DNA from 2 places in the Nocardia sp. NPDC060249 genome. Region 2 is predicted to be linked to the other one. Evidence: riboswitches for the same ligand, from Rfam matches in the RefSeq annotation. Region 2 holds a riboswitch; the other holds the start of a gene.
The links. A riboswitch is a leader RNA that binds a small molecule or an ion and turns the genes downstream of it on or off. The one in region 2 is predicted to bind cobalamin.

Region 1: another riboswitch for cobalamin. It lies ahead of glyA (serine hydroxymethyltransferase); the one in region 2 lies ahead of metE (5-methyltetrahydropteroyltriglutamate--homocysteine S-methyltransferase).

Annotation. Positions count from the first base shown of each region.
Region 1 is NZ_JBHXAQ010000002.1:940,799-956,239, reverse strand. It holds gene ACFWFP_RS12160 (hypothetical protein) at 1-229, opposite strand, end outside; cobalamin riboswitch at 384-588, opposite strand; cobalamin riboswitch at 773-965, shown strand; gene glyA (serine hydroxymethyltransferase) at 1,115-2,416, shown strand; gene ACFWFP_RS12150 (methylenetetrahydrofolate reductase) at 2,499-3,488, shown strand; gene ACFWFP_RS12145 (short-chain fatty acyl-CoA regulator family protein) at 3,531-4,961, opposite strand; gene prpD (2-methylcitrate dehydratase PrpD) at 5,117-6,619, shown strand; gene prpB (methylisocitrate lyase) at 6,619-7,533, shown strand; gene ACFWFP_RS12130 (bifunctional 2-methylcitrate synthase/citrate synthase) at 7,533-8,657, shown strand; partial or broken gene ACFWFP_RS12125 (biotin carboxylase N-terminal domain-containing protein) at 8,766-9,170, shown strand; gene ACFWFP_RS12120 (LysR family transcriptional regulator) at 9,185-10,120, opposite strand; gene ACFWFP_RS12115 (hypothetical protein) at 10,218-10,847, shown strand; gene ACFWFP_RS12110 (hypothetical protein) at 10,847-10,996, shown strand; gene ACFWFP_RS12105 (hypothetical protein) at 11,008-11,178, opposite strand; gene ACFWFP_RS12100 (hypothetical protein) at 11,838-12,179, shown strand; gene ACFWFP_RS12095 (universal stress protein) at 12,151-13,044, opposite strand; gene ACFWFP_RS12090 (CHAD domain-containing protein) at 13,251-14,198, shown strand; gene ACFWFP_RS12085 (GAF domain-containing sensor histidine kinase) at 14,204-15,441, opposite strand, start outside.
Region 2 is NZ_JBHXAQ010000001.1:482,174-497,614, forward strand. It holds gene ACFWFP_RS02170 (DAK2 domain-containing protein) at 256-2,214, shown strand; gene recG (ATP-dependent DNA helicase RecG) at 2,215-4,473, shown strand; gene ACFWFP_RS02180 (short-chain fatty acyl-CoA regulator family protein) at 4,487-5,911, opposite strand; gene metE (5-methyltetrahydropteroyltriglutamate--homocysteine S-methyltransferase) at 6,333-8,597, opposite strand; cobalamin riboswitch at 8,740-8,937, opposite strand; gene ACFWFP_RS02190 (pyruvate carboxylase) at 9,228-12,626, shown strand; gene rsmD (16S rRNA (guanine(966)-N(2))-methyltransferase RsmD) at 12,623-13,186, shown strand; gene coaD (pantetheine-phosphate adenylyltransferase) at 13,190-13,675, shown strand; gene ACFWFP_RS02205 (GtrA family protein) at 13,672-14,217, opposite strand; gene ACFWFP_RS02210 (DivIVA domain-containing protein) at 14,470-15,243, shown strand; gene ACFWFP_RS02215 (YceD family protein) at 15,354-15,441, shown strand, end outside.

The DNA of each region.
Region 1 (15,441 bases), on a different contig from region 2:
GGTGATCGCGATAGGAGAAAGTGCCGACCGGGATGGAATCCAGGCCGGCCGCGGCCAGCACGCTCAGGTGGGCGTAGCGCAGTTCGCGTGCGGTGGTGTGCAGTTCGGCGGCGTCGGCGGCGCCCGAACGGTAGGCCTCGACGGCGCGCTCTAGTTCGCGGTGGGGTCCGATCCGGGGCAGGCCGAGAACGGTTGCGGTGAACGGAGTGGGCGGGACTGCCACGGTCATCGTCTCCAGTGCGGTGCGAACGGTCGCCGCCGATTCCGAGCAGCGTCGACCGTCGACCGCTGGCCGACGAGGAGATGTCGCCGTGCCGGAATGCTCCGGAGGTCGAGGAGGTCGGTCCGCGCGCCCGGTCCACGAGGCGGTGGCCGCCGGGCACGGCGTGCCCGGCACAGCGGGCAGGTCTTCGGACTCGTGAGCACCGGCCTGGCTCGGCCGACCTACTGGCCGTCGCTTCCCGGGCGGAGCCCAGTGCGTGATGACGGCGGTCGTTCCCACTCACCGCTGCGGGACAGTCCCGGATTCTCACCGGGTTCCCTCTCACCGGCCGCCGGTTGCCCGGTACCCGGCTTCGACACGCTCACGAAAGCCCGGGAACCCGGATCTTCCAGTGTGAACGCGAACCAGCTGCGCACTCAGCATAGTGGGCGGACAGGCGGGGCCGTGCGGTATCCCGGCCCCTCCGGGTATCGGGACGCGGATGGCCGTATGCTGTGCGGGCAGCTGGTTCGCCGGTGGCGAGGACGACGGGAGCCCCCGCGCCGCCGCCGGTGTCGACACTTCGCGCGACAGGACTGTCGTGTGGTGGAGAGGGAACCCGGTGGGAATCCGGGACTGTCCCGCAGCGGTGAGCAGGAACGAACGCCATCAACGGCACTGGGCTGTCCATGTCCGGGAAGCGATGGCCAGTAGGTCGGCACGGGGAGTCCCGGTCGGCGCCCGCGAGTCCGAAGACCTGCCGCTGTGCCGGGCGCGCCGCGTCCGGCGGTTGTCGCCTCGTGGATCGGGCGCACACCGGCGATCACCCGAATCGTGTTGTGCGAGTGCGGGTTCGCCGTGTTGCGCCTCTAGGGCGGCTACCGTTTGCTGCCAGTCGACGGAGAACACATCGTGGCCCGATCCGCTACCACCGCCCGCTCGGTGAATACCCAGTCTCTCGGTGAGCTCGATCCCGAGTTGGCCGCCGCGATGGCGGGCGAGCTCGCCCGTGAACGCGACACCCTCGAGATGATCGCTTCGGAGAACTTCGTGCCGCGCGCGGTCCTGCAGGCGCAGGGCTCGGTCCTCACGAACAAGTACGCCGAGGGCTACCCGGGCCGGCGCTACTACGGCGGCTGCGAGGCCGTCGACGTGGTGGAGACCCTGGCTCGCGACCGTGCCAAGGAACTGTTCGGCGCCGAATTCGCCAACGTGCAGCCCCACTCGGGCGCCCAGGCCAACGCCGCGGTGCTGATGGCGTTGATGAACCCGGGCGAGACCCTGCTGGGTCTGGACCTCGCCCACGGTGGTCACCTCACCCATGGCATGCGCCTGAACTTCTCGGGCAAGCTCTATGACGTCCATTCCTATGGTGTGTCGAAGGAAGATCACCGGATCGACATGGACGAGGTGCGTGACATCGCGCGCAAGGCCAAGCCGAAGGTGATCGTCGCTGGGTGGTCGGCGTATCCGCGTCATCAGGACTTCGCGCGCTTCCGTGAGATCGCCGACGAGGTCGGCGCCTACCTGTGGGTCGACATGGCGCACTTCGCCGGTTTGGTCGCCGCTGGTTTGCACCCCTCGCCGGTGCCGTATGCCGATGTGGTGTCCTCGACGGTGCACAAGACTCTCGGTGGTCCTCGCTCGGGTCTGATCTTGGCCAAGCAGGAGTTCGCCAAGAAGCTCAACTCCGCGGTGTTCCCGGGTCAGCAGGGTGGCCCGTTGATGCATGTGATCGCCGCCAAGGCCGCGGCGTTCAAGATCGCTGCCACCGAGGAGTTCGCCGACCGTCAGGTTCGTACGCTGTCGGGTGCGCGGATCCTGGCCGAGCGTCTGACCGGTGCCGATGTGCAGGGCAAGGGTGTTTCGGTGTTGACCGGCGGTACGGATGTGCATCTGGTTCTGGTCGACCTGCGCAACTACGAACTCGACGGCCAGCAGGCCGAAGACGTTCTGCACGAGGTCGGCATCACCGTCAACCGCAACGCGGTTCCGTTCGATCCTCGCCCCCCGATGGTCACCTCGGGCCTGCGCATCGGCACGGCTGCCCTGGCCACCCGCGGCTTCGGTGATACCGAGTTCACCGAGGTGGCCGACATCATCGCCGCCGCCCTGGCGGGCACCTCCGATGTCGAGACCTTGCGTGGTCGTGTTTCCAAGCTGGCTCAGAGCGTGCCGCTGTATCAGGGCCTCGAAGACTGGACGCTCCTCTGAACTACTGCTCACCGCTCGGTGCCCGCCGCGGCCGGGCGGGCACGAGCGAGCCGAGTACACGATGGGGCAGAGGAGACCAACCATGACGACAACCAGTTCGGGGCGGCCGTACTGCGGTGAAACCGTGGGCGGCACCGGCCATTCGGTGGCCGGGAGCCTGCGTACCCACGCGGGTGCGACCGGGCGCGTGCCGTTCTCCGTGGAGTTCAACCCGCCACGCGACGGGGCGGGGGAGGCTCGGCTGTGGCGAGCGGTGCGCGAATTCGAGCGGATGCACCCGGCTTTCGTCTCGATGACCTACGGCGCGGGCGGCTCGACCAAGGACCGCACCGTCCGGATCACCGGGGAGCTGGCCCGCGAGACGACGCTGCTGCCCGTGGCGCATCTGACCGCGGTCGGGCACAGCGTGGAGGAGTTGCGCGCGCTGGTCGGTTCGTATGCAGACTCCGGCATCCGCAACCTGCTCGTCCTGCGCGGTGACCCGCCGGGAGACCCACTGGGCGCCTGGCCCCGGCATCCCGATGGTGTGGAATACGCCGAGGACCTGGTGCGGATCGTGCGCGATCTGGGTGACTTCCACGTCGGTGTCGCCTCGTTCCCGCAGGGGCATCATCGTTCGCCGGATCTGGACCACGACACCCGCTTCCTCGCCGCGAAACTGCGTGCGGGCGCGGAGTATTCGATCACCCAGATGTTCTTCGACGTCGAGCACTACCTGCGGCTGCGCGATCGCGTGGTGGCCATGGATCCGATCGAGGGCGCCAAGCCGATCATCCCGGAACTGATGCCGATCACCTCGCTGCGCACGGTCACCCGTGCCGAGGAGCTGTGCGGTCGCCGGTTGACTGCCGCGGTCATGACCAGGCTCCGCAAAGCCGCGGGTGATGGACCGGAGGAGAACCGCGCCGCCGTGCGTGCCGAAGGCATCGAGATCGCCACCGAGATGGGGCAACGCCTGATCAGCGAGGGCGCGCCCTGTCTGCACTTCATCACGCTGAACTTCGCCAAGGCGACCAGCGAGGTGCTCACGAACCTCGGCTACGGCGTGACGGCGGCCCCGCTCGGCGCCTGACGCATCGACCACCGGGCCGATCACGCACGGGCAGTTGCTGATTCAGCTCTCGTCGCCGGTCCGGTGGTCCGCGGGCGTGTACGGAATATTGGTGGCCCGGTTGTCGTCGACCCGGATCGAACGGCCGAGCTGGGGGAAGGCGCGCTGTGCGCAGTTGGGGCGCTCGCAGACCTTGCAGCCCGCCCCGATCGGCACGGCCGTCGACTCGTCGTGCAGCGGTAGTCCGCTCGAATAGACCAGACGCTCGGCGTGCGCGATATCGCAGCCGAGTCCGATCGCGAAATCGCGTTTGGGAGAAAGAAATCCGGGAGTGCTCTCGTCGGTCGTGCGAGCCAGCCATAGATATTTGCGGCCGTCGGGCATCTCCGCGATCTGGGTGCGGATCCGCCCCGGCGTCGTGAAGGCGTCGTGCACCACCCACAGCGGGCAGCTGCCGCCGACCCGGGAGAAGTGAAAAGCGGTGGCGGACTGGCGCTTCGAGATGTTTCCCGCACGGTCGGTGCGGACGAAGAAGAACGGCACGCCGCGCTGATTCGGGCGTTGCAGCGTGGAGAGCCGGTGACAGACCGTCTCGAAACCGACCTCGAACATCGACGACAGCAGTTCGATGTCGTAGCGCAATTCCTCGGCGGCAGCGCGGAACCGGGCGTAGGGCAGGATCAGCGCGCCCGCGAAGTAGTTCGCCAACCCGATCCGCAGCAGATCCCGTGACTCGGCGGGCATACTCACGGTCGACGTGATGGCCTCGATGGTGTGGCTGTGCGACAGGAAGGCGAGCTGCGTGGCGAGCTGGAACGCGCGCTGCCCGGCCGAGAGCCTGCGCGCCAGCACGATGTGCCTGGTCGCCGGGTCGTAGACGCGTTTGGGTCCCGGATCGGCGGGATTGTCGGAGCGGATCGTGACGGTGACGCCGTATCGCTCGCTGAGCAGCCGCGACAATTCCAGGTCGAGCCCGCCGATGCCGAGCCGGTTCTCGGTGAACAGGGCCTCGGCGGCGAGATCGAGTTCGGGAATGTGATTGCGGCGGTCATAGAAGAAATCGCGCACGTCCTCGTACGGAGTGACGGCCCCGCCCAGTGGTGACTCGATCCCGGCGGCGAACTGCTCGATCTGCTGGGCGCTGCTGCGCAGCCGGCGATGCAGGCTGACCAGCAATCGAGCCGCCGCGGGGACCCGCGCGGTGAGATCGTCCAGTTCGGCGTTGGTGATCGTGGTGGCGTCCGGATCCTCCGCGAAGATGTCGTGCAGGTCGGCCAGCAATCGCGCGTCGGTATCGGCCGCGAAGAAACCCATGTCCAGATCGAAGGTGGCATTGAGTTTGAGCAGGACCGGCACCGTCAGCGGGCGCTGGTCGTTCTCGAGCTGGTTGATATAGCTCACCGATAGCTCGAGCAATTTCGCCATGGCCGTTTGCGACAGGCCACGCTGGTCGCGCAATGTGCGCAGCCGGGCGCCCGCGTACATCTTCTGCATACGGCCCAATCTAGCACCGGCGACTTTCACAACTTTCACAGATTCACAGGTCGCGTTCCGCAAATTTAGGCATTTGTGAGGCATTTTGCTGGGGTTATGCGCTGTGTAACGTGCGAAATGTCCGGTGAATATTCGACGTCTTGGAGGCCACCGCTGTGAAGCATCACCTCGTCCGCACCTACCGTTCCGCTGAGGACTTCCCGCGCACGGAGCACCTGGCCTGGCGGATCGCCGAGGTAGCGGCCGACCCGGTCGCGGTCCCGGCGGACACCGAGGAGATGATCGTCAACCGCATCATCGACAACGCCTCGGTGGCCGCGGCCTCGATCACCCGCCGGCCGGTCGCCAACGCTCGCGCGCAGGCACTGGCCCACGCCTACGGTCCGGGCGCGGCCGTGTTCGGCGTGCCCGGCCGGTTCTCGCCGGAATGGGCCGCCTGGGCCAATGGCGTCGCGGTCCGCGAACTCGATTTCCACGACACCTTCCTGGCCGCGGAGTACTCGCACCCGGGCGACAACATCCCGTCGATCCTGGCCGCCGCCCAGCACACCGGCCGCAGCGGCGCGGATCTGATCCGCGGTCTGGCCACCGGCTACGAGATCCAGGTCGACCTGGTTCGCGCGATCTGCCTGCACGAGCACAAGATCGACCACGTCGCCCACCTCGGCCCCTCGGCCGCGGCGGGCATCGGCACCCTGCTCGGCCTGGACACCGAGACGATCTACCAGGCGATCGGGCAGGCCCTGCACACCACGACCGCCACCCGCCAGTCGCGCAAGGGCGAGATCTCGAGCTGGAAGGCCTACGCACCGGCCTTCGCCGGGAAGATGGCCGTCGAGGCCGTCGATCGCGCGATGCGCGGTGAAGGCGCCCCCTCGCCGATCTGGGAGGGCGAAGACGGTGTCATCACGTGGCTGCTCGGCGGCCCGAACGCGGAGTACTCGGTGCCGCTGCCCGCGCCGGGGGAGGCCAAGCGCGGCATTCTCGACACCTACACCAAGGAGCACTCGGCCGAGTACCAGAGCCAGGCGCCGATCGACCTGGCGTTCCGCCTGCGCGAGCGGGTCGGTGACCTGGACCAGATCGCGACCGTCGTGCTGCACACCAGCCACCACACGCACTACGTGATCGGCACCGGCTCGAACGATCCGCAGAAGTTCGATCCCCAGGCCTCGCGCGAGACCCTCGATCACTCGATCATGTACATCGTCGCGGTCGCCCTGCAGGACGGCACCTGGCACCACGAGCGTTCCTACGCCCCCGAGCGCGCGCAGCGTCCCGACACCATCGAGCTGTGGAACAAGATCTCCACCGCCGAGGACCCGGAATGGACCCGGCGCTACCACTCCACCGACCCGAACGAGAAGGCCTTCGGCGCTCGCGCCGAAATCACTTTGAAGAGCGGCGAAGTCATCGTCGACGAGCTGGCTGTCGCCGACGCGCATCCGCTGGGTGCTCGTCCGTTCGCGCGTGAGCAGTACATCGCGAAGTTCCGCACCCTGGCCGATGGCGTCATCGACCCGGCCGAGCAGGACCGCTTTCTCGATGTCGCCCAGCGCACTCCGGAGCTGACCGCCGAGGAGCTGGGCCAGCTGAACTTCACCGTCTCCGACGAGGTTCTCGGCCGCACGCCGCGGCTGCCGAAGGGGCTGTTCTGATGACCGGCCTGCTGGCAGCGTCGACCTCGGCCACCGACAAGCGCGGCGCGTTCCGGGCGGGCCTGGCTTCGGACCGGATCCAGCGCATCCCCGGCGCGTTCAATCCGCTGGTGGCCAAGCTGATCCAGGAGATCGGCTTCGAGGGCGTCTACGTCTCGGGCGCGGTGGTCTCCGCCGATCTGGCCTTGCCCGATATCGGGCTCACCACGCTGAGCGAGGTCACCGAGCGCGGCCGCCAGATCGCCCGGGTCACCGACCTGCCGGTCCTCATCGACGCCGACACCGGCTTCGGTGAGCCGATGAGCGCGGCCCGCACCGTCACCTTTCTCGAAGACGCGGGCATCGCCGGTGCCCACTTCGAGGACCAGGTCAACCCGAAGCGGTGCGGCCATCTCGACGGCAAAGCCGTTGTCCCCGTGGAGGAGATGGTGCGGCACCTCCGGGCAGCGGTCGCGGCGCGGCGCGATCCGAACTTCGTCATCTGCGCCCGCACCGACGCCGCGGGCATCGAAGGCATCGACGCGGCGATCGACCGAGCGAAGGCCTACGCCGACGCGGGCGCGGATCTGATCTTCACCGAAGCCCTGCACACCCCGGCGGATTTCGAGAAGTTCCGTGCCGCGGTGGACATCCCGCTGCTGGCGAACATGACCGAGTTCGGCAAGTCCGAGCTGATCCCGGCCTCGACGCTGGAGGAGATCGGCTACAACGCGGTGATCTACCCGGTCTCGACGCTGCGGCTGGCGATGTTCGCCGCCGAGGCCGGGCTGCGCGAGATCTTCGAACAGGGCACCCAGTCCGGTCTGCTCGACCGGATGCAGCACCGCAGCCGCCTCTATGAACTGCTGCAGTACGAGCGCTACAACGAATTCGATTCCGACATCTTCAATTTCGCGCTGAGAAGGGATCAGTGATGACCGACATCGCTGTACCGACCATCTACAAAGGGCTCGCCGGTGTCGTAGTCGACACCACCTCGATCTCGAAGGTGGTCCCGGAAACGAACTCGCTGACCTACCGCGGCTATGCCGTGCAGGACCTGGCCGCGCACTGCTCCTTCGAGGAGGTGGCCTACCTGCTCTGGCGCGGTGAGCTGCCCAGCCACATCGAGCTGGAACGGTTCTGCCAGCAGGAGCGGGCGTCCCGGCGCGCGGACCGATCGCTGCTGTCGCTGGTGGCGAAGATGCCCGACAACTGCCATCCGATGGACATCGTCCGCACCGCGATCAGCTACCTCGGCGCCGAGGACCCGGCCGAGGACGACAACTCCGCAAAGGCCAACCGCGCCAAGGCGCTTCGGATGCTCGCGGTGCTGCCGACCATCGTGGCCGCCGACCACCGTCGCCGCCACGGCCTTGATCCGATTCCGCCGCACTCCCATCTGGGGTACGCGGAGAACTTCCTGAACATGTGCTTCGGCAGCATCCCGTCGCGGGAGCTGGTCAAGGCGTTCGAGGTTTCGCTGATTCTTTACGCCGAGCACAGTTTCAACGCATCTACTTTCGCGGCGCGCGTGGTCACGTCGACCCTGTCCGATATCTACAGCGCGGTGACCGCCGCGATCGGCGCGTTGAAGGGCCCGTTGCACGGCGGCGCCAACGAAGCGGTCATGCACGACATGCTCGAGATCGGCGATCCCGCTCTCGCCGAGGAATGGTTGCGCACCAAGCTGGCGCGCAAGGAAAAGGTGATGGGCTTCGGCCACCGGGTCTACAAGAACGGTGATTCCCGGGTGCCCACGATGAAGAACGCGTTCCTCGACATCGCCGCCGCGACCGACGGCGGCAAATGGGTCCAGATGTACGAGATCCTCGAACGCACCATGAACGAGGCCACCGGCATCAAGCCCAACCTCGACTTCCCGACCGGCCCCGCCTACTACCTGCTCGGCTTCGACATCGAGGTGTTCACCCCGATCTTCGTGATGAGCCGGATCACCGGCTGGACCGCGCACATCATCGAGCAGGGCGAGTCGAACGCTCTGATCCGGCCCCTGAGCGAATACGTCGGGGTGCCGCAACGGACGGTCGTGGCCTGACCCACACCTAGTTCCTCCTCGGCGGTCCGCACCACTGCGCGGACCGCCGACCCGTTCCGGCGCACCACCCCTCGCGCCCCGACTCGACAAGGTCGACCGAGCAGATGCCTGGTAGCCAATCGCGGTGAGATCGCCATCCGTGCCTTCCGCGCCGCGTACGAACTCGGCATCGGCACAGTGGCGGTGTTCCCGCACGAGGACCGCAATTCCGTCCATCGCCTGAAGGCTGCCGAGTCCTATCAGATCGGCGAAGAGGGTCATCCCGTTCGCGCGTATCTGTCGATCGAGGCGATCATCGAGGCCGCCAAGAGCGCCGGTGCCGACGCGATCTACCCCGGGTACGGGTTCTTGTCGGAGAATCCTGACCTCGCTGCGGCTTGTGCTGCCGAGGGCATCACGTTCATCGGCCCGACCGCCGAGATCCTCGAGATGGCGGGCAACAAGGCCACGGCTATCGCGGCGGCGAAGGCGGCTGGACTGCCGACGTTGAAGTCCAGTGTGGCGTGCCTCGATGCTCGCGGCCCGCTCTAATTCGTCGCCGTCGCCTGTGCGAAGACGTCCCGAACACGCGCGCGCAACCATTCATGCTCCACATCGGCATCGTGGCGGGGATGCCAGGCCATAGCGATGTCGACTGGGGACATGGTGAGTGGGATCGGCACACTGACCAGCCCGACGGACGCGATGAGTCCGCGATGCACGCGTCCTCCGGCTACCCCGATCAGGTCGCTGTCGCGGACGAGAAGCAGCCCGGCGGTGAAGTTCGGTGCCGACGCCACCACGCGGCGGCGCAGACCGAGATCGGCGAGGGCGAAATCGATCGGACCGGTCAGTGCGCCGCGGCGTGAGACGCTGAGATGGTCGGCCGCGGCGAAGCAGTGCACAGTCAGTTCGCCATCGGCGAGCCGGTGACCGTGCCGCATGGTGGCGACCACCTGGTCGGTGAACAATGTTTCGACTCGCACCTCAGGGAGCACGGTACTGATCTGCCCGATCTCCAGATCTACTGTGCCGCTGCGCAACCCGCTGTCCGTCGCCGCGCCTTCGGCGAGGAATCGCAACGAAACACCGGGCGCCGCCGCATGGATCGCCGCGAGCAGCTCACCACCGAGCGCGGCGACGAGGGCCTCGTCGATCTGGATCGCGAACTCGCGTTCTAAGGTTGCCGGTTCGACCGCGGCGACCGGGGCGAACAGCAGCCCGGCCCGCTCGACGAGTTCGCGGACCTCTGCCTGGATGGACAGCGCTCGCGGAGTCGGGGACATGGTTCGTCCGGTCCGCACCATGACCGGGTCGGCGAGGGCAGTACGGATACGTCCGAGTGTGCGGCTCATCGCGGGCCCGGACAGGTGCAGGCGGGCGGCGGCCCCGCCGACACTGCCCTCGTCGAGCAAGACATCGAGCGCGATCAGCAGGTTGAAGTCGATGTTGGACAGTGATGTTGTGGAGTGCACGGCACGCATTTATCTCCTGTGAAAGTTGCAGTTGAGTGCAACTGTTTCCGACTTTACGTTGGATCTCAACAGCTCGTCCTCGGTGCTGTGACAGGAGATTGCGAAGATGACCATCTCGTTCGCCCGTTCGGGCATCCGGCCCGACGCCTTGACCACCGCGTTGCTGTGGCTGGTGCGGGCGCTGCCCGCGGTGGCGCTGACAGTACTGATCCAGCAGGTCATCGCCCACGAGTCGGACTGGCGACTCGCGCTGGCCGCCGAAGCACCCGACATCGTCGGCTCGGCAGCCTTGTTCACCTTGGCGGCGACGATGGCGGTCACCCCGCTGGTCACACTCACCGGTTGGCGCGGGCACGTACCGCTGCGCCGGGATATGGGGCTGTGGACCCTGGGACTGGGTCTGACGGAAGTCGTCGTCGGCATCCTCGCCGCGAGCACAGGGTGGCTCGACGCGATCGCAGGCACGGCTTTCCTGGCTGCCGGCACCGGTGCCGTCGTCCTGGCAGTCCCGCTCGCCCTCACCTCCTACCCGACGGCGCAGCGCTTTCTCGGCCGTCAGTGGAAAGTGCTGCACCGCCTCACACACGGTGTGGTCGTGTTGGTTATCGCCCACGTCGGTTTTCTGGGACCCGACCAGATCGCCCTGGTGGCGGCGCTGTTCGGTCCGTCCTACCTCCTACGAATCCCCGCCGTCCGTCGCTGGGTCGTCGCCCGTCGCCGAGGAAAGGCCGCTTGATGAACCGCCGAGACCGCCGCCGCACCCAGCGTCTGCTCGTCCTCTCGATCACCGCCGTGACGGTGCTCACCGCCGGCGTTCCCGCGCTGGTGTCCCTCGAGCGCCACGGCTGGAGCGTATGGACCGCACCGCCATCGGACAACGATTGATCCAGCCGATCTCATCCGTGGCGGCGGAAGTCCGGTAGTCGCCAGGTGCCGTCGAAGGCCGCAGCGTCGGGCCCGTAGATGCGGAAGTAGGCGAACCAGCCTGCACCGGGGCTGGTTTGGACCCATCGCTGCAGTTCACTGCGGGTGCGGGCGTCGTCGGCGGTGATCGACTTGCGGTGCACATGCTCGACCTCTCGCTCGACAGGTTCGGCTCGTCCCCGGCGACGGTAAGTAACCAGGCGCTGAGCCGCTTTCCCTGAAACGGATGAACTCCACGCTGGAGGAGACTGCGGTCCGGAATTTGTCGCATGCGTTACTTCCGAACAGTGGACGAGCGAGGGGCGGGCGATGGGAATCGCGAGCAACTTTCAAGCGTCAGAAGGAAATTGGGTGCACCGGACTTCACACGCCTGAGATGCGACAGTGCTGTGAACGGAGGGGCAAGCGCTATTCGGAGCCGCCGCATCGACTGGAGAATATCGAGCGAGCAAGGCCGATAACCTGCACCGATAGGCCCAATTCGAAGGGACTTTGTACTCTATTTGCCCGAAATTTGCAGTGGTGGGATCGGACACGCGAACGCTCCGCAGCCCACGATGGAAGGTTCTCTGGTGATGAATTCCGGATTGTCCGATCTGTTTCGTAGCGCATCCCACGCCGACATCGATGGCTCGTTTCGGGCGCTAGGGCGACAGAGCGGCGCCTCCGGAGTGCTACACCGCGGCAGCGACGACAGTCCGATCTCGGTTGCCGGTGCAGTCGAAATATCCCCGGCCGGCCGAGTATCGCTGGAGGCGACCACGACGACATGGTGCTTCGACGGAGGTTTCGGAGGTGAGCAATGACAGCTCGAGTCGACCTGTATGTCATCGGCCGCCTCGACATGGGAGATGCCGCCGCGGACGTCTATTGCAGCGAGATCCGTTTCGACCATGCCGTTGACGGCGCCGTCTGCGACCGTGCCATCGCGAACTGGTCGAGGACACTGCATCTGGAACCAGGCGCTTCGACCGACCTCGACGGTCTCGACCACACGATGGCGACGGCCGGGTACTACCGAACTGGCGGCTGGCGGGTACGGATCACCGCCAGCGGTGCCGTGCGCTATTTCGCCGAGGCGACAGTCGGCCGCCGGCCTGCGATGGGTGCCCCGATCAGCGTGACTCGCAGTGGTCCTGCCTGACTGACGACGGTTCGGGCCTGGCGATGACGAGTGGGCATTCGGCCCCGTGCAGTACCGCCTGCGCGACCGAGCCCAGCGTCATGCCGGCGAAGCCGCGGCGGCCGTGGCTGCCGACGACGATGAGCTGTGCGGTGGCCGCGGCGACGAGGATCGCCTTGGCGGGCAGCCCTTCCGCGACGACCCGCTCGACGGATACCTCGGGGTACTTCTCGGCGTATCCGGCCAGGCTCTCCGACAGCACCGCTTCGGCCTCGGTCTGCATGGTCGTGCGCGCTTCGTACCGGTAGAACTCCGACCAGGTATGGACCGCTACCAGATGGGCGCCACGTCGGGAAGCCTCGTCGAAGGCGAGAGCGACGGCCTCGGCACTGCACGGCGAGCCGTCGACACCGACCACCACCGCGCCGGTCTGGGCCGTTGTTTCCGGAATCACCGCCACCGGGGACTCGGCGTGGCGGGCCAGCGACGTGCTGACCGAGCCGAGCAGTGTGCGACGCAGTGCCCCGAGTCCGCGACTGCCGACCACCGTCAATCGCGCCGATCTGCCGCGGTCGCGCAGCACGGTAACCGGGGCACCTGTCACCACGGCGGTCGAGATCACGACCTCGGGGGCGAGCGGAGCCGAGACTTCGGCGGCTGCGGCGGCGACGACGGACCGGCCATGACTGCGCAGCTGTTCGGCATCGAACAGGGGACCGGACAGGCCGGGCCCGTAGTCGACCGGAACATCGACGGCGTAGACGACCTGTAGTGGGGCGCGGTGACGCGCGGCGTACTCGGCAGCCCAGCGCAGAGCGATGAGGGACTGTTGCGATCCGTCGACGCCGACGACAACCGGCCGGTTCGGGTTCTCCGAAGTGAACATGATGTGGGCCTTTCTGTTTCCTCCACTGTGCGTCGGGGTTTTCCGCCGGCGGCAGGGTCGGAGGGCACGTGCGCAGAGGCACTAGGTCGTCGTGGCGAGCACCCGGATCGGGGCCCGATGGGGGCGAACGGCTCTGGGGACAGCGACGCCACGGCGCGCAGGGTGGACCCAGGACCCGTTCACCCACTCACCGAGGCAGGTTTGCGATGAAAACCGAGACTCCCAGCAGCGTCGACGCCCGTCCGGCTGCCGATCCGACGTCAGCGAGCACACTGCTCGCCGACTACCTGCACACCCAGCGCGAGACGATTCTGGAAGGGCAGATCACCGTCGAGACGCACGACGACCCGGACTCGGTACCCGCGATGGTGATCGCGTCGCGACGGGCCCGCAGCGCGCTGAGCGCGCACCGTGGCGCCGTCCATGCCGAGCCGGAGGTGCGCAGACTGATCGAGGAACTGCGCTGGTTCGGCATCAATGTCGGCGCGGCCCACGAGTTGCGGACACAGTCGGCGCGACTGCATGCCGCCGTGGACGTGCTGCGACCGCGCTATGTCCGCGGTCCGGTGCACGCCAGAATCGCCGCGTACTTCGGGGAGCGGACCAGACTGGGATGGCTCGCCGCGCGTGACCTTCTCGGCTCGCCCCGATTTCCGGCGATGATCGAGGATCTGATGGCCGAAGAGCGATTGCTGCGCGGTGGCATCGTGGCCGGGATCGACGATGTCGACAACGAGGCGGTGCTGAGCGCGTTACTCGATCGCGTCCGAGCGCGCATGCGCGCGATCGAGTCGAAGGGGGAGGAAGACGCACGCGACGCGGCGGTCCACGCGCTGCGCAAAGCGATTCGGCGCACGCGCTACTACCTGGAAAGTATCCATGATCTCGCACCGTCGCGCAGCGCGCAGGCACGCGAGGGGATGAAGGCAGTGCAGGATCTGCTCGGCGAGCATCAGGAGGCGGTGGTGGCCAAACATCACCTGATCCAGATCACCAGGGAAGCGGAGAACGCGGGGGAGTCGACCTTCACCTACGGGCTCCTGGTGCAACGCGAAATCGACTGCACCACACAGTGTTCGGTGGCCTTGCCAGCTGCCTACTGGCGGCTGCTGCGTGAGGCCAGGGTGATGGCGGATGTGCGCGCGCGGAACTGAGCGACTCAGTTCAGCGGTGCTGTCCAGCGCATCGTGGTGCCGCCCTGCGGCCGTGGTGTGACGGCGAACGTGCCGCCCATCTCCGCGGCGCGGGCAGCCAGGTTGGCAAGGCCGCTGCGTCGGGTGGTCTCGGCAGCGATGCCGGTGCCGTCGTCGGTGACCTCGATCGAGACCTCGTCGCGCACGAGCAGTTCCACCCCGACGGTGCGCGCCTTCGCGTGCCGCACCACATTGCTCACGCCTTCCCGCAGAACGGCCTCGACGTGGTCGGACAGTGGTGGTTCGAGCACGGTGACCGGCCCGGCCAGCCGGACGGTGGTCCGCAACCCGGTGTCGTCGGTCATGTCGGTGATGATGTCGTGCAGGCGTTTTCGGTAGGTCGAGGAGTCGGTGGTGGTGTTGCTCTGCAGATCGAAGATCGAGAAGCGAATGTCCTGGACGATCGCTTGAATATCGTCGATGGTCTCGTCGAGGCGGTCACGCACTTCGGTCGAGCGGGCCCGTTGCATCGTGCCCTGCAACGAGAGCCCGACCGCGAAGAGTCGCTGGATGACGTGATCGTGCAGGCCGCGGGCGATCCGGTCGCGGTCGGCGTAGACGTCGAGTTCGCGCATCCGACGCTGGGTGTCGGCCAGTTGCAGCGCGACCGCCGCTTGGTCGGCATAGGTGGTCAGCAGCGCTTGATTCACCTCGCTGAGCTGGGCCGCACCGGCCGGAAACACCGAGGTCAAGACGCCGGTGACCGTGCCGTTCGCGCGCAGTGGCAGGGTGAGAACCGGGCCGAATTCGGCGGTCGAGTCGAAGATCTGGTGATGGGCGGGTGAGCCGGCGGCGACCGCGCGACCGGACCGGAATGCCTCGGCAGAGTGCGAATCCTCGAGCGGGATGTGACGGCCGATGAGCTTTTCGGCGTCGGCCCCCGCGGCGGCGACCACCACCAGTTCGGTGATCTCCTCGTGGGGAATGTCCGGATCTTCGGGCAGCGCGAGAAACGTGCAGGCGGAATTGGTCAAGGAGCGTCCGCGTTCGGCCACCAGGCCGAGTACGTCGGTGGACGGGCTGCCCGCCAGCAGTTCGGTCGCCACGTCGCGGATGGCTTCGAGCCATTGCTGGCGCACCCGTGATTGTTCGTAGAGGCGGGCGTTCTCGATCGCGATGCCCGCGGCCGCGGCGAGCGCTTGCACCACCACTTCGTCGTCCTCGGTGAATTCCAGACCGCCGGCCTTCTCGGTGAGATACAGAT
Region 2 (15,441 bases):
AAACTGATGTCGTCAAATGCCTTGCCGACTGTCGTCGGCCAGCGCAGACCCACGTGGGCCGCACAAAGCAACCCTGCAAGACTAGCGGGCCGGGCCTCGAAGTTCCAAACCGGGTATCCCGGTCGACCCGCCGAGCGCGGCCCGGCGGACAGCCTGTCCGAGGTCAGCGTAGTTCGGTCGGTAGCTGCCGCTAACCTGGCGTGCGTGCTCGGCGCGCGGGTACGCAGAACGGGGAGCGAGGTGGCGGTGGCGCACGTGCGGGAGTCTCTCGACGGCCACGATCTGCTGGTCTGGGCCCGCGGTTGCCGCACCGACCTGGAGCTACGCCGCGCGGAGATCGACGCGCTCAACGTGTTCCCCATCGCCGACGCCGACACCGGCACCAACCTCCTCGCCACCATGCGAGCCGCCGTGGCGACGGCGGAGCGGGCGGTGCTCGAGGTGGAGGACGTCACGTCCCACCTCGTTGCCCAGGCCTTGGCCCGCGGCGCGACCACGGGTGCGCGCGGCAACTCGGGCATCATCCTGTCTCAGGTCCTTCGCGGGATCGCCGAGGCCGTTGTCGCTGGTCCGTTGACCGGTGCCCGGCTGCAGGAGGCACTGCGACGGTCGGCCGTGCTGGTGCGCACGGGACTGAGTGCCCCGGTCGAGGGCACGATCCTGACGGTTCTCGACCGCGCCGCCGCCGCTGCCGCCGAGGTCACCGAACCGTCCCTGGACGCGGTGGCCCGCTCCGCCGCCGAGGGCGCCGCGCGTGCGCTGAGCCGAACTCCGACCCAGTTGGGCGTGCTGCGTGCGGCGGGAGTCGTCGACGCGGGGGCGCGCGGACTGCTGGTGTTGCTCGACTGCCTCGTGACCGAAGTCTGCGGTGAGGCACCCGCGCGAGTCAGATACACGCGGGGCGAACGGGCCGACCAGGGGCCGCAGCGGCGACCCGACGACGGCAACGCGCAGGGTGTCACTCTGCTCGGCCGGTCCGGTGACATCGATCACGGACGTGCGCGCGACGGCGAGGGCGAGGCCGTATCCGACGGCCGGGAGCGCCGGCTGTCCGACGCCCGCGACGAACACGATCACCGCGATCAGGACGCTGATCCGCACTTCGAGGTCATGTACGTGATCTCCGGTACCGACGAGACCGCGGCGGGTGGGCTGCGCGATCGGCTCGCCGTTCTCGGTGATTCGGTGGTGGTGGTCGGCGACGGTGACAGCACCTGGTCCGCCCACGTGCACTGCCGCGACGCGGGGGCGGCGATCGAGGCCGGGCTCGCGGTGGGCACGGTGACGAGCATCCGGATCGAGAGTTTCGCGGTGACCGCGCCGCACGGCGGCCACCACGAACCCGGCCACCACGATCACCGCCACCACACGCAGGGCGCCGACCGGCTCGGTGCGCGGCACGGGACGGGTGCGCGAGACACCTCTGCAGTGTGCGCGCAGGTTGCGAGCGGTGCCGGTGATCGACTGTCGCGTCCCGTGGATGGAGACGTCCTTTCCGTCACCGGCGGCGCTCGCGACGGGCGCGTCTTCGGCGATCCCGCCGCGCGCGGTGTCCTCGCGGACCGCGGTGTCCTGGCGGTGGTCGCCGGCGCTGCCGCCACGCGCCTGTTCGAAGATGGCGGTGCGGTGGTGTTGCGCGGGGATCGGCAGGTCGACACGAGCGCTCTGCTCACCGCGATTCGGCGGATGCCGCACCGTGAAGTGCTCGTCTTGCCCAATGGCGCCCTGCCGGCGCACGAACTCGTCGCGGTCGGTGTGGCCGCGCGTGACGGGTCGCGGGATGTGCTGTTGCTGCCGAGCGCGTCGATGGTGCAGGGCCTCGCGGCGCTGGCGGTGCACGATCGCGGCCGGATCGCGGTGGACGATGCGTTCGCGATGTCGGAGGCGGCGGCGACCACGCGGTGGGGTGCCTTGCGAGCGGCCCGGGTGCGAGCCCTGACGATGGTCGGCATGTGTTCTCCCGGCGACGGACTCGGACTCGTCGGCCAGGATGTGGTGGTGATCGACCCCGATGTGGTCGGCGCGGGACGCATCCTGCTCGACCGGATGCTCGGTCTCGGAGGGGAATTGGTGACATTGCTGATGGGCGCCGACACGGGGCCCGAGCTGGCGCAGGTGCTCGCCGACCATGTGACGGCCGGTTTCCCCGGCGTCGAGGTAGTCGTGTATTCCGGTGGACAGCAAGTGGATCTGGTGCAGATAGGGGTCGAGTAGATGGCGACGTTGAGTGACCGGCTCGACCATGTGCTGGGCGTCAAGGCGGCCGACCGGCTGACCGAGGCGTTCGACATGACCACGGTCGAGGATCTGTTGCGCCACTATCCGGTGCGCTACGCCACGCAGGGCCAGCCGCTCACCGAGGAGGAGCCGGAGGAGGGCGCGCACATCACCGTGATCGGCCGCATCACGAAAACCGAACTGCGCCCGATGAAGAACCGGCGCGGCTCGCTGTTGAAGGTGCAGCTCGACACCGGCGCCCAGCGGCCGCTGGAAGCCACCTTCTTCAACGGCGACAAGGTGCGCTATCTGGTGAAAGAGGGTGTGCGAGCGATGATGTCGGGCACCGTGCACTGGTGGCGCCCCGATCGCTGGAACCTCTCCCACCCCGACTACCTGATCCTGCCCGACAAGGCCGAAGCGGGCGTGGAGGAACTCACCTCCGTGCGCGGCAGCGGCGCGCTGCGCGGGCTGGCGCAGAGCGCGAAAGGCGCGGGCGGAGTGGATGCCTCGTTCTTCGAACGCGAATTCGTGCCCGTGTATCCGGCGACCGCGAAGGTCCAGAGCTGGGACCTGCTCGCCTGCATCCGTCAGGTGCTCGATCAGCTCGACCCCATCGAGGACCCGCTGCCCGCCGACCTGCGCGAGGAACGTCAACTGCTCCCGCTGGCGGAAGCGTTGCGGCTGATCCACCTGCCTGAGCACAAGCTGGATATCGAGAAGGCCAGGGACAGACTGCGTTTCGACGAGGCGCTCGCCTTGCAGCTCGTGCTGGCCGAACGCCGCCATGAGGTGGAGGGCCGCACCGCCCCGGCCTGCCCGCCCGCGGCCCACGGTATCGCCGCCACCTTCGACGAGCGCTTGCCGTTCGAGCTCACCGAAGGCCAGCAGCAGGTGCTCGCGGAGATCTCCGAGGACCTGTCCCGTACCCGCCCGATGCACCGCCTGCTGCAGGGCGAGGTGGGTTCGGGCAAAACGATCGTGGCGCTGAACGCCATGCTCCAAGTGGTGGACTCGGGGCGTCAATGCGCCCTGCTCGCGCCGACCGAAGTCCTTGCCGCCCAGCATTACCGGTCGTTGCGGGCCATGCTCGGCGACCTGGGCAACGCGGGCGAACTCGGTGCCGCGGAGAACTCGACGAAGGTCGTGCTGCTCACCGGATCGATGTCGACGGCCGCGAAGAAGGCGGCATTGCTGGACGCGATGACCGGTGAGGCGGGCATCGTCATCGGCACCCACGCGCTGATCCAGGATGCCGTCGAGTTCTACGACCTCGGCCTCGTGGTGGTCGACGAACAACACCGCTTCGGCGTCGAACAGCGTGACGCGTTGCGCGCCAAGGCGAAAGACGGCATCAGCCCGCACCTGCTGGTGATGACCGCGACCCCGATCCCGCGCACCATCGCGATGACCACACTCGGCGACCTCGAAACCTCCACGCTCACCCAGCTACCCAAGGGCCGCTCACCGATCGTGTCGAAAGTCGTTCCGCGCAAACTGCACCCGGGCTGGGTGGATCGCGCGTGGGAGCGCATCGTCGAAGAGGTCGGCCAGGGCAGGCAGGCGTATGTCGTCTGTTCGCGCATCGGCGAGGATCCCGACGCGCCACCGGCCAAGGGGAAGAAGGCGGAGAAGGAAGGCCCGACCACCGCGGCCGCTGTGGAGATGTACGAGACGCTGAGCGCGGGGCCGCTCGCGGGCGTGCGCGTCGGCCTGTTGCACGGCAGGCTGCCCTCCGATGAAAAAGACCACGTGATGCGCCAATTCAACGACGGCGCGATCGATGTGCTGGTGTGTACCACGGTGGTCGAGGTGGGTGTCGACGTGCCGAACGCGACCGTGATGGTGATCGTCGACGCCGACCGGTTCGGCGTGAGTCAGCTGCACCAGCTGCGCGGTCGCATCGGCCGAGGCAAGCACCCGGGCCTGTGCCTGCTGGTCACCGATGCCGCGCCCGGCGGGACGGCGATGGCGCGACTGGAGGCGGTGGCGGCGACCACCGACGGCTTCGAACTCTCGGTGCTCGATCTGCGGCAGCGTCGCGAAGGTGACGTCCTCGGCTCCGCGCAGTCCGGTACCGCCCGGTCGCTGCGGTTGCTCTCGCTACTCGACGACCTCGAGGTGATCACCGCCGCACAGGAACTCGCCCGCCAGGTCGTCGCCGAGGACCCGGGTCTGGTGAAGCACCCGGGCTTGGCGGGCATGATGCACGCCGCCGTCGACGGCGAACGCATCGAATACCTCGCCAAGTCCTGAAACCTGTCCGCGGTCAGCGCGGTAGGCGCGGGTACGGCAGGTCGGTGCTGGTGTGCTCGGTCACGGTCAGTGGCCGCCCGATCTGTGGGAACGCGCGCTGCGGGCACGACGGGCGCTCGCACACCTTGCACCCGGCCCCGATCGGCACCGCCACCTGTGGATCGTCCAGTTGCAGCCCCTGCGAATACACCAGCCGGTCGGCGTATTCGATGTCGCAGCCGAGTCCGATGACGAAGTTCTTCGAGGCCGCCCCGAACCCCTGCGCGGCGGCGGGAGTGGTGCGGGCGATCCACAGGTACCGGCGCCCGTCGGGCATGTCCGAGATCTGGGTGAGGGTGCGACCGGGGTGCGCGAACGCCTCGTGGGTGACCCACAGCGGGCAACTGCCGCCGACCCGGGAGAAGTGGAACGCGGTGGCGGACTGGCGTTTCGAGATATTGCCCGCCCGGTCGGTGCGCACCAGGAAGAACGGCACACCGCGCTGCCCCTGCCGCTGCAGCGTGCTGAGCCGATGGCAGACCGTCTCGAAACCGACCTCGAACCGCAGCGCGAGCAGGTCGACGTCGTAGCGCAATTCCTCGGCCGAGCGCAGGAACCGGCCGTAGGGCAGGATCAGCGCGCCGGCGAAGTAGTTGGCCAGCCCGACCCTGGCCAGCGTGCGGGATTCGCCGGTGAGCGCCCGGGATTCGGCGAGCACATTGTCGATCTCGCGGCCGTAGAGCAGCAGGGCGAGGGTGGTCGCGATCTGGAAGGCGCGCTGCCCGGGGCGCAATCGCCTGGCCAGAGTGAGGGTTCGGGTGTCGGGGTCGTAATGGCGTTTCGGGATGGCCGGGTCGGCGCCGTCGCCGCGGACCAGCACCGTGACGCCGGCGCGTTCCTCGGCGATCCTGGCCAGCTGACGATCCAGCGAGCCGATGCTCAGACCGGATTCCTCGAACAGTTGCTCGGCGGCGTGATCGAGGGTCGAGATGTGATTGCGGTGGTCGTAGAAGAAATCACGCACGTCCTCGTACGGCATGGGGGTGCCCGGCGCGCCCGCCGGTGTGTCCACGCGCGAGGACAGCAGGTCGAGCTGGTCGGTCGCCGCGCGCAGCCGCCGGTGCATCGCGATGACGATGCGCGCCACCTCGGGCAGCCGGGTGGCCAGTTCCTCGACTTCGGTGATCGGGGCGGTGTCGCCGCCGCCCGCGGCTTCCACCAGTACCTCGTGCAAGTCCGAGACCAGCCGGGCGTCGGAGTCGGCGGCGAAGAACTGCACGTCCAGATCGAAGGTCGAGTTGAGTTTCAGCAGAACAGGAATGGTCAGCGGACGCTGATCACGCTCGAGCTGATTGAGATAGCTGGGCGAGAGGTCAAGCGACTTCGCGAGCGCTGCCTGAGTCATCCGCCGTTCTTCGCGCAGCCTTCGTAGTCTGGCCCCCGCGTACATCTTCCGCACGTCGCAGATCCTAACGCCACCTGTTCGCAATGTTTGCTCAAAGTGGCGAATGCCTCGGGAGAAGTCCAGTCCTGCAAGGGATTCTACCTGTATCTACCCGTGCGTAACATGCGAAGTCGCGGCCGGCGGCAGGAAGAAGTTCGCTCGCGGTGACCGAATCATCGCGGCGGTGCGGTGCGGCGTTCCCTGAGCGGTTGCCGGAGAATTCACCATAGCGCTTCGGCATCGCCGTTTCGAGGCCGATCGCCGATCTTCCCGGCATCCGGCCATACCGATCGCCGAGGTAGCGGCGCCGATCCGGTCGCGGTGACCGCGCGCCGGTCCTGCGCCGAACCACTGCCCCGGACGGAAACGTCGTCCGGGGCAGCGGTTCTGTGTGCCGGTTACCGTCGCGGTGGTCGGCTCCGGTCGGCGGGTGCGGTCAGCGCAGTGCCGCGGCGGCCGTCACCAGATTGCGCAGCGACGCTTCGACCTCCACCGATCCGCGGGTCTTCAGACCGCAGTCCGGGTTCACCCAGAGCCGTTCCGCCGGAACGGCTTTCAGAGCGGCAGCCAGGGAGATCGTGATCTCCTCGACCGACGGCACCCGGGGCGAGTGGATGTCGTAGACGCCCGGTCCGACACCGAGCGCGAAACCGGCCGCGTTCAGATCGTCGAGGACCTCCATGTGCGAGCGCGCCGCCTCGATCGAGGTGACGTCGGCGTCCAGGCCCGCGATCGCCGAGATGACCTCACCGAACTCCGAGTAGCACAGGTGTGTGTGCACCTGGGTGGTGTCGGCGACGCCCGCGGTGGCGAGGCGGAACGAGTCCACCGACCACTGCAGGTAGGCAGGCTGTTCGGCAGCGCGCAGCGGCAGCAGCTCGCGCAGGGCGGGCTCGTCGACCTGGATGATCCGCGCGCCCTGGGCTTCCAGGTCGACGGTCTCGTCCCGGATGGCGAGCGCGACCTGGCGGGCCGAGTCACCCAGCGGCTGGTCGTCGCGGACGAACGACCACGCCAGGATGGTCACCGGGCCGGTGAGCATGCCCTTGACCGGCTTGGTGGTCAGCGACTGGGCGTACCCGATCCACGACAGCGTCATCGCCTCGGGCCGGGCGACATCGCCGAACAGGATCGGCGGACGCACGCAGCGGGTGCCGTAGGACTGCACCCAGCCCGCCTCGGTGACGGCGAAACCGTCGAGCAGCTCGGCGAAGTACTGCACCATGTCGTTGCGTTCGGGCTCGCCGTGCACCAGCACGTCGAGACCGAGCTTTTCCTGCAGGGTGATCACCTCGGCGATCTCGGCCTGCATCCGCCGCACGTACTCGGCCTGGTCGATCTCGCCCTTGCGCAGGGCGGCCCGGGCCAGCCGGATGGTCGAGGTCTGCGGGTAGGAGCCGATGGTGGTGGTCGGCAGCACCGGCAGGTCGAGGTGATCACGCTGGCGGGCGCGACGCTCGTCGGCGGGGGAGCGGGTCAGGTCGTTCTCGTCGAGCGCGGCCAACCGGCTCCGGACCTGATCGTTGTGCAGACGCGGATCGGTCCGGCGTGAGTCGGCGGCGGCGCGGGCCGCGGCCAGCTCGTCGGCGACGGCGTCGACACCCGCGGTGAGGGCGGTGGCCAGGACGCGCACCTCGCCGACCTTCTCGCTGCCGAAGGCCAGCCACGAGCGCAGCCGCTCGTCCAACCCGGTCTCCGGGGCCAGCGCATACGGCACGTGCAGCAGCGAAGACGAACTCGACACGGCCACCGAGCCGGCGCTGCCCAGCAGGGTGCCCAGGGTGCCGAGCGCCGCGTCGAGATCGGCCCGCCAGATATTGCGGCCGTCGACCACCCCCGCCACCACCAGCTTGCGGGACAGCGCGGGCACCGCCGCGACCGCCGAGACATCGGCGCCCGCGGTGAAGTCGAGAGCGACACCCTCGATGTCGGTGTCGGCCAGCACCGCCAGGGCGGCGTCGGGGTGGCCGAAGTAGGTGGCGACCAGGATCGCGGGCCGGTGCTGCTCGGCCGACAGCGCACGGTAGGTCCGGCCGACCAGGGCGAGCTCCGCCTCGGTCAGGTCGGTGACCAGCACCGGCTCATCGATCTGGACCCACTGCGCGCCCGCGTCCGCCAGCTGGGCCAGCAGGTCGAGGTAGAGCGGCAGCAGTTCGGGCAGCCGCTCCAGCGCCGCGTTGCCCGCGGCCTTGGCCAGCTTCAAGAAGGTGATCGGACCGATCACCACCGGCCGCGCGGGCACCCCGAGCTCGATCGCCTCGTCGAGTTCGGTCAGCAGCTTGCCCGGATGCAGGGAAAAGGTGGTGGCCGTGTCGATTTCGGGCACCAGGTAGTGGTAATTGGTGTCGAACCATTTGGTCATCTCCAGCGGAGCGACCGTGTCGGTGCCGCGCGCGGCCGCGAAATAGCGGTCGAGCGGATCGTCGATCCCGGCCACGCGCGGCGGCAGCGCGCCGAGCAGTTCGGCGGTGTCGAGCATCTGGTCGTAGTAGGAGAAGGTGCCCACCGGTACCGAGTCCAGTCCGGCCTCGGCGAGTTCGGTGAGCTGGGCGCGACGGAGCTGACGGCCGACCGCGTGCAGGTGCGCGGCATCGGCGCGGCCCGCCCAGTAGGACTCGGTGGCGCGCTTGAGTTCCCGGTTCGGACCCACGCGCGGTAGGCCGAGAACCGTTGCGGTGAACGGGGTATGCGAAACAGTCACGGAGATTCTCCAGTGTCGTGCGGGGAGAGCCGTCGCCTTTTCGCGGGCACAAGCCACACAGCCGACACCGGTCGCGACAGACACGACAGGTCGGCATCGGTGGTCCGCGCGCCCGATCCACGAGGCGGTGGCCGCCGGATACGGCGTATCCGGCACAGTCGGCAGGTCTTCGGACTCGCGGGCACCGGTCGTGTGATCGACCGACCTACTGGCCGTCGCTTCCCAGGCGTGCAGCCCAGTGCTGATGACGGCGGTCGTTCCTGCTCACCGCTGCGGGACAGTCCCGGATTCTCACCGGGTTCCCTCTCACCCGGTGCGGAACATGATCCGCACCCGGGTTTCGACGCCTACGCGGGAGGTCGGGGCTCCGACTCTTCCACCGCGCATGCGAACCAGCTGCCTGCTCAGCATAGGCCCTCAATGGGGTCATAGGTCACCTCCCCATCCCGAACACGGCCGTGACCTGCGGTTGCGCCCACGGTGTCCGCGCGCACCGCGCAGCGCCGCCCACGGTGAGATGTGACGGCCTGATGAACGCAACTTCGCAGGTAGGCAGGTGTTCGGTGTGAAGATTGCTGCGAAGCCACCTTGCGTGTCCGGCCCCGGCTCCTGGCCGGGTACCGTAGGCCAATGTTCTCGAAAGTCTTGGTCGCAAATCGTGGTGAGATCGCTATCCGTGCCTTCCGCGCGGCCTACGAACTCGGCATCGGAACGGTCGCGGTGTTCCCGTACGAGGATCGCAATTCCGTCCATCGCCTGAAGGCTGCCGAGTCCTATCAGATCGGTGAAGAGGGTCATCCCGTTCGCGCGTATCTGTCGATCGAGGCGATCATCGAGGCCGCCAAGAGCGCCGGTGCCGACGCGATCTACCCCGGGTACGGGTTCTTGTCGGAGAATCCTGACCTCGCTGCGGCGTGTGCTGCCGAGGGCATCACGTTCATCGGTCCAACCGCTGAGATTCTCGAGATGGCGGGTAACAAGGCCACGGCTATCGCGGCGGCGAAGGCGGCCGGGCTGCCGACGTTGAAGTCCAGCGAGCCCTCGGCCGATATCGATGAATTGCTCACCGCCTCGGCCGAACTCGAATACCCGATCTTCGTTAAGGCCGTTGCCGGTGGTGGTGGCCGTGGTATGCGCCGGGTTGCCGCGCCTGAGCAGTTGCGTGAGTCGATCGAGGCCGCGTCGCGGGAGGCGGAGTCGGCGTTCGGTGATCCGACGGTGTTCCTCGAGCAGGCGGTGGTGAACCCGCGTCATATCGAGGTGCAGATCTTGGCTGATCAGCACGGCAATGTGATGCATTTGTTCGAGCGGGATTGTTCGCTGCAGCGTCGTCATCAGAAGGTGATCGAGCTCGCGCCCGCCCCGAACCTGTCACCGGAGTTGCGTGAGCGTATCTGCGCTGACGCGGTGGCCTTCGCCCGCCAGATCGGCTATATCAACGCGGGCACCGTGGAGTTCCTCCTCGACGAGCGCGGCAACCACGTGTTCATCGAGATGAACCCGCGTATCCAGGTGGAGCACACGGTCACCGAGGAGATCACCGATGTCGACCTGGTGCAGTCGCAGCTGCGTATCGCGTCGGGCGAATCCCTCGCCGACCTGGGGCTGAGCCAGGAGACGGTGCAGATTCGCGGCGCCGCCCTGCAGTGCCGCATCACCACCGAGGACCCGGCCAACGGGTTCCGCCCCGACACCGGCCGCATCACCGCCTACCGCACCCCCGGCGGCGCGGGCATCCGCCTCGACGGCGGCGCGAACCTCGGCGCCGAGATCGGCGCCTACTTCGACTCGATGCTGGTGAAGCTCACCTGCCGTGGTCGTGACCTGCCCGCCGCCGCCGCTCGCGCCCAACGCGCGCTGGCCGAATTCCGTATCCGCGGCGTGACGACCAACATCCCATTCCTGCTGTCGGTGCTCGACGACCCCGACTTCCAGGCCGGCCGGGTGACCACCTCGTTCATCGACGAGCGTCCCGAACTGCTCACCTCGCGCGGATCGGCCGACCGTGGCACCAAGATCCTGACCTATCTGGCCGACGTCACCGTCAACAAGCCCAACGGTGACCGCCCGACCACGGTGTACCCCTACGACAAGCTGCCCGCTGTCGACCTCACGCTGCCGCCGCCGGACGGTTCGCGCCAGCGTCTGCTCACCCTCGGGCCGGAGGGTTTCGCGCGTGCCCTGCGCGAGCAGAAGGCGCTCGGCGTCACCGACACGACCTTCCGTGACGCGCACCAGTCGCTGCTGGCCACCCGCGTGCGCACCAACGGTCTGCTCGGCGTGGCGGGCCATGTCGCGCGGCTGACCCCGGAGCTGCTCTCGATCGAGGCGTGGGGCGGGGCGACTTACGATGTGGCACTGCGATTCCTGCACGAGGACCCGTGGGAACGCTTGGCGGCCTTGCGCGAAGCCGTGCCGAACATCTGCCTGCAGATGTTGCTGCGCGGTCGTAACACGGTCGGCTACACGCCTTACCCCGAACAGGTCACGCGCGCTTTCGTTTCCGAAGCCGCCACGACCGGTATCGATATCTTCCGAATCTTCGATGCCCTCAACAACGTCGACCAGATGCGTCCGGCCATCGACGCCGTGCGCGAAACCGGTACGGCCGTAGCCGAAGTCGCCCTGTCCTACACCGGTGACCTGCTCGACCCGAACGAGTCGCTCTACACCCTCGACTACTACCTGAAGCTGGCCGAACAGATCGTCGACGCGGGCGCACACGTGCTCGCGATCAAGGATATGGCCGGTCTGCTGCGCGCCCCCGCGGCTGCGAAACTGGTGACCGCGCTGCGCAGCAACTTCGACCTGCCGGTGCACGTGCACACCCACGACACCCCCGGTGGCCAGCTCGCCACCTACCTCGCGGCATGGCAGGCCGGGGCCGACGCGGTCGACGGCGCGTCGGCGGCGATGGCGGGCACCACGAGCCAGCCCGCGCTGTCGGCGATCGTGGCCGCGACCGCGCACACCGAACACGACACCGGTCTGAACCTGCGCAACGTGTGTGATCTGGAGCCGTATTGGGAAGCGCTGCGTAAGGTCTACGCGCCGTTCGAGTCGGGTCTGCCCGCGCCGACCGGGCGTGTGTACACCCACGAGATCCCGGGTGGTCAGCTGTCGAACCTGCGTCAGCAGGCGATCGCGCTCGGTCTCGGCGACCGGTTCGAAGAGGTCGAGGCCAAGTACGCCGCCGCCGACCGGTTGCTGGGTCGGTTGATCAAGGTGACCCCGTCGTCGAAGGTTGTCGGTGACCTCGCGCTGGCGCTGGTCGGCACCGGTGTCGAGATCGAGGACTTCGCCACCGATCCGGGCCGCTACGACATCCCGGACTCGGTGATCGGATTCCTGCGCGGCGAACTCGGCACCCCCGCGGGCGGCTGGCCCGAACCGTTCCGCAGCAGGGCACTGGCCGGGCGCAACGAACCCAAGCCCGAGACCCCGCTGAGCCCGGCGGATCAGAAGGCCCTCGACGGTTCCTCCGAGGAGCGCCGGGCCACGCTGAACCGGCTGCTGTTCCCTGGCCCGACCGCCGAGTTCAACGCTCACCGGGAGAAATACGGCGACACCACCGGGCTCTCGGAGAACCAGTTCTTCTACGGCCTGCGCCGCGGCGAAGAGCACCGCGTGCAGTTGGAGAAGGGTGTCACCCTGCTCATCGGCCTGGAGGCGATCTCCGAGCCCGACGAGAAGGGCATGCGCACGGTGATGTGCATCATGAACGGGCAGTTGCGTCCGGTCGCGGTGCGTGACCGGTCCGTCGCCTCCGAGGTGCCCGCCGCCGAGAAGGCCGACAAGAACAACGCCGGTCACATCGCGGCACCGTTCGCCGGCGTGGTCACCCTGGCGGTGTCCGAGGGCGACGAGATCCACGCCGGTGACACGGTCGGCACCATCGAGGCGATGAAGATGGAAGCGGCCATCACCGCGCCGCGCGGTGGCGTGGTGGGCCGGATCGCGACCACCAAGGTCGCCCAGGTCGAGGGCGGCGACCTGCTGGTGGAACTGGTCGCACGCGAGTCGGAATGACACGCATCGTCGCGGGTGTGGCGGGCGGGCGGCGCTTGAAAGTGCCGCCCGCCGGCACCCGGCCTACCTCCGATCGGGTGCGTGAAGCGCTGTTCAGCGCGATCGACGCCCGCCTCGATCTGGACGGGACGCTGGTCCTCGACCTGTACGCGGGCTCGGGGGCGCTGGGCTTGGAAGCGCTCTCGCGCGGGGCGCAGCGGGCGCTGCTCGTCGAGTCCGATCGCAAGGCGGGCGACGTGGTGCGCGCCAATATCGCCGAGCTCGGACTGCCCGGCGCCGAACTGCGGCTCGGCAGTGTGTCCTCGGTGCTGAAGCAGGCCGCGCCCAGGGCCTACGACGTGGTGTTCTCGGATCCGCCCTACGACGTGAGCACCGAGGAGGTGATCGCCGACCTCACCGCGCTGGCGAACAACGGCTGGCTCGCGCCGGACGCGCTGGTGGTGGTGGAACGGTCGAGCCGCTCACCCGAGATCACCTGGCCCGCAGGCTATGTGGCGTTGAAGACACGCAAGTACGGGGAGACCAGAGTCGAGCTCGCCGAGTTCGGTGCTAGCGTCTGAGGTATGGCTGCAGCACTGTGCCCCGGCTCCTTCGACCCGGTCACCAACGGTCACCTCGACGTGTTCGCTCGCGCGGCCGCGCAGTTCGACGAGGTGATCATCACCGTCAATGTGAACCCCAAGAAGCAGGGGATGTTCACCGTCGAAGAGCGCATGGAACTCCTGCGCGAATCGGTCTCGCACCTGCCGAACGTGCGCGTCGCGTCCTGGCAGGGTCTGACGGTCGATTTCGCCAAGCAGGAAGGCATCAGCGCCATCGTCAAGGGTCTGCGCGACGCGGGCGACTTCGGCTACGAGCTCCAGATGGCCCAGATGAACCACAAACTGGCCGGCGTCGACACCTTCTTCATCGCCACCAACCCGTCGCTGAGCTTCCTGTCCAGTTCCTTGGTCAAGGAAGTAGCGGCCTACGGCGGCGACGTCAGCGACATGCTTCCCCCCGCGGTCCACAAGCGTCTGCTGGACCGCCTCGCCGAACGTAAGGGCTAGCTGGTCGCGGGGAGGCGGAACAAGCCTCTCAGGGCGAGGAACCGCATGCCGCCGACCGCGGCGGTGATGGCCAGGACGGTCAGCGCCTGCGTGATGTCACCCAGGCCGGGCGCCCAGAAATCCAGTCCGGCCAGACACGCGGTCGTGATCGCGAGCCCGATCAGCGCGATCCCGCCACCTTCCCACTGCGCGGTGAACCAGGTGACCCGGTCGGTGGCGTGGAACGTGAGCTGACGGTGGAATTCGTTGGCGATGATCGTGCTCACCACCGATCCGGCCACATTGGCGACCAGCGGGCCGATGCCGTGCATCGCGAAGAACAGCAGCACATAGGCGATATTGCTCGACCCGCCGACGAGGGCGAATCGGAAGAGCTGGGGGAGCGCGCGGTCGCCACGCAGGTACGTGAGCGCGCCCTCGAACTGCGGGCGCAGCGCGGGTGCGACTTCACTCGGCGTCACCACGGGGAACGGACCGGTCCAGGGAGTGAACATGCCCGCGACGTGCGACACCGGACTCCTAGGAGTTTCCAGGAGGGTCATGTTCGACTCCGATCCCACATGAACAGACGTCGAGGAGTACAACAGCGAAAAGGTTGCGGTGCTTCCCGGCGGACGGCGTTGTCGTGCCTACCGATGGTAGCCGAAGTGGAGGGCTGCACTCCACTTGATATCTGTGCGATCTTGGACACTGTCGCGACACACCGCGACGACATTCGGCACAGCCGCCCGCGACAGGCACACTGGGCGTCGGCGGTAGTGGTTTCGCCGTGAGTCCGCAGGAGGGTAGTGAGCATGTATCGCGTATTCGAAGCACTCGACGAACTGGTCGCCATCGTCGAAGAGGCGCGCGGCATCCCGCCGACCCGCAGTTGCATCGTGCCGCGCGGCGATGTCCTCGAACTGCTCGACGACGTCCGCGACGCGCTACCCGGTGAACTCGACGACGCCCAGGACGTCCTCGATCACCGCGACAAGATCGTCGGCGACGCTCGCAGCGGCGCCGAAACGACGGTCACCACCGCCAACGAGCAGGCGCGCACCACCATCGACGATGCCCGCGCCGAGGCCGATCGCATTCTCGCCGACGCCAAGGACCACGCCGACCGGATGGTCGCCGAGGCCACCGCCCACGCCGACCGCCTGGTGACGTCCGCCCGGGCCGAGGCCGATCAGGTCGTCGCCGACGGCAATGCCGAGTACGACGAGCTCACCGGTCGCGCCCAGATCGACGCCGACCGGGCCATCGAAGCGGGCAAGGCCTCCTACGAGCGTTCGGTCGCCGACGGAAAGGCCGAGCAGGCCCGGCTCGTCGCGCAGACCGAGGTGGTGCGGGTCGCGCACGCCGAGTCCGCGCGACTGATCGACGAGGCGCAGGCCGAGTCCGACCGGGTGCGCGCCGAATGCGACGACTACGTCGACGAGCGGATGGCCGATTTCGGGGGCAGGCTCGCGTCCATGGAGGAGACGCTCAACACCACGCGGCGCTCGATCACCCGCGGCCGCCAGCAGATGCGCGGCGCACCGGGCGCCGAATACCCGGAATACGCTGCCGACCACCGGCGCTGAGCGCAGCCGGCGCCGCCCGTGGAGGCGGGTGCGCGTTTTGAGTTCCGGCGGGGTCCTGCCGTACTGTGGAGTGGTTGCCCATTATCCCCTCGACGGTAAGTGAGTCCGTGATGTCCGCCGGTTCCGGTTCGTCCGCGCGTCCACGCAAGACCAGTGGTCCTGTGTCCGACGCCGGCTTTGTGCTGGATGTCCGCAATC